2 regions of the Paenarthrobacter sp. TYUT067 genome follow, and region 1 is predicted to be linked to the other one. Evidence: predicted binding sites of a transcription regulator. Region 1 holds the regulator's gene; the other holds the start of a gene.
The links. The regulator HrcA, encoded in region 1, represses chaperone genes, less so after heat shock. The targets are predictions, from matches to a motif close to TTNGCACTCGNNNNNNNCGAGTGCNAA.
Positions count from the first base shown of each region.

Region 2: a site for HrcA is predicted at 2,701-2,727, ahead of MOD31_RS06745 (FmdB family zinc ribbon protein). Genes of this name have one in related genera too.

Region 1 is NZ_JAMOIT010000019.1:95,760-100,669, forward strand. Features, by position in the region: gene hemW (radical SAM family heme chaperone HemW) at 1-89, shown strand, start outside; gene MOD31_RS17040 (DUF4870 domain-containing protein) at 142-555, opposite strand; gene MOD31_RS17045 (DUF3097 domain-containing protein) at 678-1,529, opposite strand; gene hrcA (heat-inducible transcriptional repressor HrcA) at 1,721-2,728, shown strand; gene dnaJ (molecular chaperone DnaJ) at 2,779-3,903, shown strand; gene MOD31_RS17060 (16S rRNA (uracil(1498)-N(3))-methyltransferase) at 3,906-4,679, shown strand; gene MOD31_RS17065 (GerMN domain-containing protein) at 4,707-4,910, opposite strand, start outside.
Region 2 is NZ_JAMOIT010000005.1:255,643-260,552, reverse strand. Features, by position in the region: gene MOD31_RS06765 (hypothetical protein) at 1-219, opposite strand, end outside; gene MOD31_RS06760 (GNAT family N-acetyltransferase) at 365-976, opposite strand; gene galU (UTP--glucose-1-phosphate uridylyltransferase GalU) at 984-1,889, opposite strand; gene MOD31_RS06750 (5-formyltetrahydrofolate cyclo-ligase) at 2,019-2,633, shown strand; gene MOD31_RS06745 (FmdB family zinc ribbon protein) at 2,787-3,050, shown strand; gene cpaB (Flp pilus assembly protein CpaB) at 3,115-3,924, shown strand; gene MOD31_RS06735 (DUF4011 domain-containing protein) at 3,951-4,910, opposite strand, start outside.

The sequences.
Region 1 (4,910 bases):
CTGTTCAGGCGTTCAAGGGCCGTTTGGTCCTTACGCTGAAGGGTCGTCTCCTGGCTGACGCCGTAGTTCGAAGGATCCTGCCCGACTGACCCGCGGGCTCATGCCCGTCGGAGCAAGCAGTCCTGGACGAGCGGAGGTGAGCTACTTAATCCAGCGCAGGTTGACCTTGTAACGGTGAGGCTGCCCGTGGTTTACCCTGATGCCCGCCGAGACGGAGAAACACGTCAGGGCAACCCAGATCGCGGTGGCGATGACGGCGAAGATGTTGCCGACCACAGGAAGAAGGACCAAAATGTTGGCCAGAACTGCTGCGATGGTGGGAGGCAGCGTGAAGTTCAGCGCTTCTTTGGATTCCTGTGCGGTGAACGGTCCACGATCCCGGAAAATCAGGTAAATCAGAAGGGACGGCAGGCATCCCAGGATGCCGCCAAAGTGGGCCAGAGTAGCCCATTGCCTGTCCTCGCTGGCTGTCAACGGGAGTGCGTTGGCAGGCGCGCCATGGTACTGGGGCCGGCCTGCGGCGCTGCCCGGTTCTTCAGGAGCGTTATCTGCCACGTTGTCTTCCCTTTGCTTTAAAGATGCTGCGGTGTTGCTGTCCCAGAATACCGGCACCGACGCACTTGCCGGGACCAACGCCCCGTTGACACGGTAGTTGCTGATACCTGAAGGACTCCACCTCAAGGAACCGTCAAAAAATCGATGACTTCTTCCACCCGTCCCAAGAGCGATGGCTCAAGGTCGGCATAGGTGCGGACTGCGCCCAGAAGGCGTTGCCAGCCCAAGCCTATGTCCTCAGGGGTCTCATGGGGCCAGCCGAACGCGCTGAGGATTCCGGTCTTCCAATCGATCCCGCGGGGTACGGCGGGCCAGGCCTCAATGCCCAGGACCTTGGGCCTGATCGCCTGCCAGACATCCACGTAGGGGTGTCCAACAATGAGGACGTTTCCCGCAGCCCCCGGCACTGTCATGGCGTCGGCAGCGATGCGGGACTCTTTGGACCCGGGGACTAGATGATCTACGAGGATGCCAAGCCTGCGCCCTGAGCCGGGATTGAAATCGGCGATGGCGGACTTCAGATCATCAACGCCATGCAGTGGCTCCACCACGATGCCCTCCACCCGGAGGTCGTCTCCCCAAACTTTCTCGACGAGCTCGGCGTCGTGCTTTCCTTCCACCCAAATGCGGCTGGCCTTGGCTACCTGTGCCCGTTGCCCCTGCACCCTCACGGATCCTGAAGCCGTCCGGCCGGACGGAACGGCGGATGCAGCGGTGCGGGGGGCGGGAGGCATCAAGCGGATAGCCTGACCTTCAAGCAGGAAGCCAAAGCCCAGCTGGAACGATTTGGTCTTTCCACGCCGGTCTTCCAAGGAGACCACGTGCATTCCGCCCGACTTCTCAACGCGGGTTACTTCACCCACCCAGCCCGACTGCACGTCCTCGAGGACCATTCCCCGCTGCACGGCTACTTCCGGCAGCTTCTGTTTGGCCGGAGCGGACAGATCCTGCGGGCCCCAATTGTTCAAAGCCAAGGGATTCCTACCTTTGTGCTGGTTTACGGTGCGGGCCGAAGCCGCCCGCGGCAGGTTTCAATGCTAACAACGGGGTGGCTCATACTAGACTTGTTAGCACTTGGGCATGTTGAGTGCTAAGTGTGGAGGTCTGAGCGGGATCCCGCGTTGACCGGTCGGAAGAACCATGGCAGTCGTCAGGAGGTGGAGCATTGAGTGAGCCGCGCAAGCTCGAAGTGCTGCGTGCCATCGTTGAGGATTACGTGCATTCCAGGGAACCTGTCGGGTCCAAGGCCCTCGTGGAGCGGCATCATCTTGGCGTTTCCAGCGCTACCATCAGGAATGACATGGCGGTTTTGGAAGAGGAAGGCCTGATTGCGGCGCCTCACACCAGTGCCGGTCGAATCCCCACTGACAAGGGCTATCGCCTTTTCGTTGACCGCATTTCGCAGGTCAAACCGCTCTCAGCGGCCGAGCGCAGGGCCATCCATTCTTTGCTCGAGGGCCCCGATGATGTCGACGACATCTTGGAGCGCACCGTAAGGCTTCTGTCACAGCTGACCAACCAGGTGGCCGTTGTGCAGTACCCGCATTCGAACCGCGCGCTTGTTCGCCACGTGGAATTCGTCCTCTTGGCCCCTCAACAGGTCCTCGTGGTCCTAATTGCGGACACCGGCAGCGTGGGGCAGAAGGTCATCGACGCTGGGTCCGATGTGAGCAATGAGGCCCTGATGCTCCTGAGGTCCCGGTTCCTGGGCAACATTGCCGGCACACAGCTGGCGCTTTTGCCTCAAGTGCTTCCTTCTGTCGTTGCGCTGTGTCCGCCGGAACTGCGCAGTCTGGCGCAGACGTTGGCCCAGGGGCTTCAATCGTTGAGCGACACCAGCCGCGAAGAGCGCATCCTGATGGCTGGAACGGCAAACCTGGCCCGCTCCAACGTTGACTTCCCCCTGAGCATAGGCCCTGTGCTGGAGGCACTCGAGGAACAAGTTGTCATGCTCCGGTTGTTATCTGACATGGGGGATGATCCCCGCGGCGTTACCGTGAGCATTGGACGCGAGAATCCCTACGATGGCTTGGCGGAGGCCTCCGTCGTAGCTACGGGCTATGGCTCCGGTGCCAAGGTGGGGATTCTTGGTCCCACACGCATGGACTATCCCACCACCATGGCAGCAGTACGAGCCGTGGCCCGTTACCTTTCCCGCATTCTCGGCGGCTAAACACCGGTCCGAGGAAACATCCGTAGTACAACAAGGAAGAGATACCGACTTTGAGCAGCCACTATGACGTTTTGGGAGTCTCGCCGGAAGCCACCGGGGAAGAGATCAAAAAGGCGTACCGCAAGTTGGCGCGGAAACTGCACCCCGACGTAAACCCCGGTGAAGATGTCGCGGAACAGTTCAAGGCCGTGACCCACGCCTACGAGGTGTTGTCCGATCCCCAAAAGCGCCGGGTCTATGATGCCACGGGCAATGAAAACGGCACTGACAACGGTTTCGGTGGCGGCTACGCCGGCCAGGGTTTTGCCTTCCAGGACATCTTCGACACCTTCTTTGGTGGCGGCGGTCAGGGCGGACCGGCCTCCCGGGTCCGGCGGGGCCAGGACGCGCTCATCAGCGTCCGCATCGATTTGAAGGACGCCGTCTTCGGCGTCAACAAGAAGCTTGAAGTGGATACCGCCGTGATCTGCCCCACGTGCGATGGCAGTTGCTGCCGCCCGGGCACCCACCCGGAACGCTGCGACATCTGCGGTGGCAGCGGCCAGGTCCAACGGGCAGTCCGTTCCATCCTGGGCCAGGTCATGACTGCCGCCCCTTGCGGTTCGTGTGAAGGCTTCGGCACAGTCATTAAGGACCCCTGCAACGAGTGCAATGGACAGGGCCGCATCCGCAGTCGTCGTTCCCTCACCATCAAGGTTCCGGCCGGTGTCGCCACTGGTACACGCATCCAGCTGTCCGGGCAGGGTGAAGCGGGCCCCGCTGGAGGCCCCGCCGGCGATCTCTATGTGGAGATCCGGGTCAACAACGACTCCATGTTCATGCGTGAAGGCGACGACCTCCACGCAACACTAAGTGTGCCCATGACCGCTGCGGCACTTGGCACCGAACTGCAGCTGGACACCTTCGACGGCGCGCAGGACATCGACGTCAAGGCCGGTACCCAATCCGGCGAAGTCATTACCCTGCGCGGCTTGGGTGTTACGCACCTCCGGGGTTACGGACGCGGCGACCTCAAGGTGCACTTGCACGTGGAGACCCCGACCAAGCTCGACCCCGCCCAGGAGGAACTCCTGCAGCAGCTCGCCAAGCTGCGCGGCGAGCAGTTTACCGAGGGAAAGCTGGTGGCAAGCGGCGGAATGTTCGCGAAGCTTCGGGACAAGCTCGGTAACCTGTAGCGGTGAGCAATCCGGTTTTCTTTACACCGGCGGGAAGCCTTAACCAGCTGATCCCCGGGTCCACATTTGTGTTGGAAGGTGCTGAGGCGCGCCATGCCGTCACCGTCAAGCGACTGGCCGTGGGTGAGCCCGTGGACATAGCCGACGGTTCGGGCATGCGGTTGACTGGCGCCGTGGTTGACGCCGGTTCCAGCACCCTCACAGTGAAGGCATCCGAGGTAGTCCTCGAGGACCAGCCGGCGGTCCGGCTGGTGCTGGTTCAGGCACTTGCCAAGGGCGATCGGGACGAACTCGCCATCGAGACTGCCACGGAACTCGGAATAGACGCCGTCATTCCGTGGCAGTCCGAGCGGGCGATCGTGCGTTGGAAAGGCGAACGGGCCGCCAAGGCGCACGCGAAGTGGCAGTCCGTGGTCACGGCGGCAGCCAAGCAGGCGCGGCGTGCTTGGATTCCTGAGGTACGGTCCATGATGGACACTGCCGCTTTGGCGAAGGCCGTCGCGGCCGCTGATGTGGCCATCATCCTGCATGAAGACGCCAAGAACCCCCTGCGGACCGTCCTTGAAGAGTCGGTTGCGGTCCGGACTGGAGATGATGGGATCCCTCGCGAGGTCCTCTTGATTGTCGGACCGGAGGGTGGCATCTCACCAAGAGAGGTAACGCGGCTCAGTGACGCCGGTGCCGTCACGGCACTTCTGGGTCACCACGTGTTGAGGTCCTCGACGGCGGGACCCGCCGCCGTCGTTCTTGCAAGTGACGTCCTGGGCCGCTGGTAGCCGCCCCGCAGCTCGTCGAACCCGCAGCTAACCGACGTTGAACAGGCGGGTGTCGGTGCTCGTTTCGATGGTTGCGCCGGCCTCATCCACTTGTGAAACCCGCAGCTCATATTTGCCGGCCTTCAGTGTGGCACTGAAGGTGAAGGCTCCGTATTGACCAGGCGCACCGGTTGCTTGCGTTCTCCCGGTGAGCAGGCTGCTCTTTTCGCCCTTGCCATTCTCCTGCAGAAT
Region 2 (4,910 bases), on a different contig from region 1:
CGCCGCTGGGGAGTCCTGGGGCGACGCCGGTGCTTTGCTGCGCATGGTCTCCATCGGTTTCTCCTGCTGAGGTGCCAAAGTCAGTACCACCCCTGCCTGCGTTTCGTCTGGTTCGTCATCAAGAGCCTCTGCTGGAACAGTGGCCGTTTGGACTTGTTGGCGCCTGTTCCGCAAAACATAGGGCGCCACCCAGACCATCCACAGCGCGACAGTGACCACGAGTATCACTGAGCTGCTGAGAGGGAAGTCCACATTCAAAACCGTAGAAGCAAATCGCCGGGTGCGGCGGCATTGCGGCCGGTGTGTCGTGGGCGAGTCCGCAAATGACTGGAGATATGAGCGAAAAGGCCGATGACCTGCCCGTTTATCCTCTCAGCCACCTGCGCAGGAGTCCTTCCGGCACCTCCTCGGCCGTCAACGCAAAAGAGCGGTGATCAGCCCATTCGCCGTTGATGTGCAGGTAGCGTTCCCGGTAACCTTCATCGCGGAATCCGAGCTTCTCCACAACCCTCAAACTCGGAGAGTTCTCTGGACGGATGTTGATTTCCATACGGTGCAGACCCAGCACCCGGAAGCAGTGGTCAGTTGCCATCGCAACCGCTGTGGGCGCAATGCCACGCCCGGCGCGGTCCTTATCCACCCAATAGCCGAGGGTGGCCATCATGGCCGATCCCCACACGATGGATGAGACCGTCAACTGTCCGACGATTTGCGGCTCGTGAAAACCGGCCGTTCTCTCAACTATGAGAAACGGCAAAGCGGTTGACTGACGGGCCTGCTCATTCAAGGACCCCACCATTTGACGGTAGCTGGGCAGGCGCCCACCCGGAGCCGGGTTGGACGCCTCCCACGGCGCCAGCCACTCGCTGTTCCGCGAACGGACTTCGGACCATTCCCGCTTGTCGCGGTATCGGATGGGCCGGAGCAGCAGGTCTCCGCTTTCCAGCGTTACCGGCCAGATCGCAGAGCCATACATCATTTGTCTATTTGGGAAGTGTGGCGGTGAAGTTGGGCAGCCACTCGCGAAGCTCAGGACCGAGGTCTTCGCGTTCGCAGGCAAGCTCGATGCAGGCCTTGAGGTAGCTGAGCTTGTCGCCGGTGTCGTAACGACGGCCACGGAACACAACGCCGTAGACGCCGTAACCTTCACCTTCGCCGGCAGCAAGCACCTCAAGGGCATCGGTCAGCTGGATTTCTCCGCCGCGACCTGGAGCCGTCTTCTCCAAGACGTCGAACACGGCCGGGTGCAGCACGTAACGTCCAATCACGGCAAGGTTGGAGGGCGCCTCTTCCGGAGAAGGCTTTTCGACGAGTTGCTTGATGCGCACGTAGCCATCTTCACCGTTGTCCTCAACATCGGCGCAACCATAGGCGCTGATCTTGGAAGGCTCGACCTCGATGAGTGCAACAACGGAACCACCGGTCTTCTGCTGAACAGCAATCATTTCGCTCAGCAGGTCCTCACGGGCATCGATCAGGTCATCGCCGAGCAGAACGGCGAAGGGCTCGTACCCAACGTGCTGCTTTGCACGAAGGACAGCATGACCGAGGCCGTTAGGGTCGCCCTGGCGGACGTAGTGGATATCACCGAGGTTGGTGGCGGACTGAATGGCTTCAAGCTTGGCGGTGTCGCCCTTTTCAGCAAGCGTGGCCTCAAGAGCCGGCACACGGTCAAAGTGGTCTTCGAGTGCCCGCTTGCTGCGCCCTGTAATCATCAGGACGTCATGCAGGCCCACCTTGACCGCTTCTTCGACGACATACTGGATGGCAGGCTTGTCCACCACGGGCAGCATTTCCTTTGGCATCGCCTTGGTGGCGGGCAGGAAGCGGGTGCCAAGGCCTGCTGCGGGAATGACGGCCTTGCGGACAGCGTTGTTTTCTAGAGTCACCGGACTAATGTAACGGACGGAACACACCAACGGCTAAACCCCTCGCCGCGTCGTTAGCACATTTGGTTTTCCGCAGTGGATAACCTCTGCAGCTCAACCGGCGCGCGACAACCACCCGAACGGACAGAGATGGCATCGAAGGAAGACATTCGCAGCAGTCGGCGGCTGCACAGGCGGGCCCTCAGTCCTGAACACCTGGCTCGCGCTGGAGAGTCCCTTGCACAGCATGGCACGGCCTGGGCGGCCAAGGTCTCCCCCGGCGCTTCCTCGACCTTTGCCGTGTACCTGGGCGTCGCTTTCGAGCCGCCCACCATCCCTTTGATCACAGCCCTGCACAAGGCCGGGCACCGGGTGCTACTGCCCGTCTGCGAGCCGGGGCGGCTTTTGAGCTGGGTGTATTGGACACCTGACACAGCATTTGTCCGGTCCACCTTTGCGCCGATAGACGAGCCGGAGGGTGAGCGGCTGGAGAGCTCGGTAGTTGCCGGTACCGCGGGGATCTTCATGCCCGCGACGGCGGTGGACCGGGACGGCAACCGGATCGGCCAGGGAGGCGGCTATTACGACAGGCTCCTCCAGGGCCTGGATGCTTCCGGCGGCAGGCCGCCCACCATCGCCGTAGTGTTCGACGACGATTTGTTACCTTCGGGGTCCATTCCCGCCGAGGCCTTTGATCGCCCCGTGCGACAAGTGCTGACACCGTCTGGAGTGGTTGAACTCGGCGACGACGCCGAGCAGCGCTGATGGTGGCCGGCTTACCAAGTGAGGCCGGAACTACCGAGGGTACGCCCTGCGGCGACCGATGATAGAATTAGCACTCAGGCCCTGTGACTGCTAAGGCGGACTATCTCCACCGACGCTGCCAGGACCTGAACTTTGTCCTAAAGGAGGAACTCAGTGCCCACATACGCATACGCTTGCAAAGACTGTGACCATGCCTTCGACATCGTCCAGTCCTTCTCTGACAGCTCCTTGACGGAGTGCCCCGAATGCAAAGGCGCCCTGCGGAAGAAGTTCAACAGCGTCGGCGTCGTTTTCAAGGGCTCCGGATTTTACCGGACTGATTCCCGGGATGCCAAGGGCAGCACTGTTTCAGCGGCGCCTGCTGCCTCTACACCCGCGCCTTCAGCAGCACCGGCAACTGCAGCGGCAAGCAGCTAACTGGTTTTCCACATAGGGCAACCGGGCGCTGTTTGCGGCCCGGGAAGCTGGCTAGCGTGGCGGCATGCCACAAATGTCACGCAGCGCCCTCCTCGCCCGTGCTGAACGCTCATCGCGAGCCGCCGGTACTTGGCCGCCCATCAGCCCTTCGCGCTCCCTGCAACCGCATTCCCGCTCCCGGACCAGTTCACGGTTCAACCGCGGTCGTCCACGAGGGCGCTCAGGTCAGCGCGGGCGCCGGACGGGATTTGGTTCCTGGATTGCACGTAACCGCCGCTTGGCAGTAGCGCTGCTGTTATGCGTGGCTGCCGGCATCGCAGTCCAGGAACTCACCCCTGCGTCTGAGCAACAGGTGAGCGTCCTCGTGGCAGCCCGGGACCTTCCAACGGGGACCCACCTCACCGCAGCGGACTTCACCACTGTTGAGGTACCACCCAATCTCGCGATCAGCGGAGCTTTGGACAGCGTCGGCGCCCTTGTTGGCCGCCAACTCGCGTCCCCTCTGGGTAAGGGACAGATCCCTTCGGAGACAAGTCTGCTGGGACCCGGCCTTCTGACAGGCGCACCCGTGGGATCGGCAGCTGTCCCCCTCCGGATGGCCGATCCTTCGTCCATCCAGCTACTCTCCCCCGGTCAGCTGGTATCAGTGGTCCTCACGGCAGCGGGGTCCTATGACGAATCACAGCAAAGTCAAGTCCTCGCAGGACCTGTACCCGTACTCTGGACGTCAGCCCAGGGCGGCAAGCCCGGTGAATGGCTGGGTACAGGTGACACGGACGGTCTGGTGGTGGTGGCGGCTGATCCTCAACAAGCAGAAAAGCTTGCCGGCGCATCAACGCAAGGCAAGCTTTTCTTTGTTTTGGTTAGCCCCTAGCGGGCTAATCAATGATCATTGTCCGCTCAGCCCCAGTGCGGGGGTTTCTGTTCCTTGAGCCACTGCTCATGGTCGTAGTTGGAGTCATCGCCCCACCGCCGGGGATCATCCTCAGCGGCCTTGGTGGGCAGAATCCCGCTCGGGCCGGTCTTGGCTGCCGGGGACTTCGGTTCCCCGGCCGCCTCCGTAGGACCAGCGGTGTTCTCGCCGGTTTCCTCAGTAGCGCGGTCCTCGCCGCCTGTTTCCTGATCCATCAGTGGTGCTTCTTTCGAATTCTCTGCTTCATGGACGTCGTGTTGAGGTTCTTCACCCTCAGCATGCTCAACGGAATCTCCGGCCAACAGAGGCTGGTCAGTTACCGAGGTCAATTCTTCCCCAGGGGCGTGAAGGAAACCACTGTGGGTGGAGGCAGACTGTGCAAGGTGATTCTCGAGGCCCAAGTAGGAGCCTATCCGGTCCGCGCAGGACGAAGGATCGGTGAAGACCTCGATCGTCCAGAGCGACATATAGCGCCATCCCATGCGCTCCAACAGTTGCGGCCGCAGGCGGCTCCGTTCACGGACGCTCATCCGCCGGTAGCGTTCAGTACCATCGGATTCGATGGCAACGGGGGTGGGGATTTCAGCACCCTCCCGGCCAATGGTGTGGACGGGGTCCGCAGCCGCCGCTATATCCAGCACGCCGTCGTAGAGATGCCATACCCTGGCTCCGCGGGCGCGCAAACGGTCGCCCAGATCGGCCACCAACGGATCTTCACCTAAAGCCTGCTCACTGGCGACAGCGCGGGAGGCGGGCGTTCCGAGGCTGCTGTTGCCGGAGAGCTCCCGGTCCAGGAGTTCATAGAAGTCCACAGCACCATGGGCCAGGCGATCAAGGTCGAGATCCTCGGGCCGGAAGCACGTCAGGACGTGCATGGAGCGCCGGGCACGTGTCATTGCCAGGGCGAAACGGTTACGCCCGCCCTCGGTGGACAACGGACCGAAGGA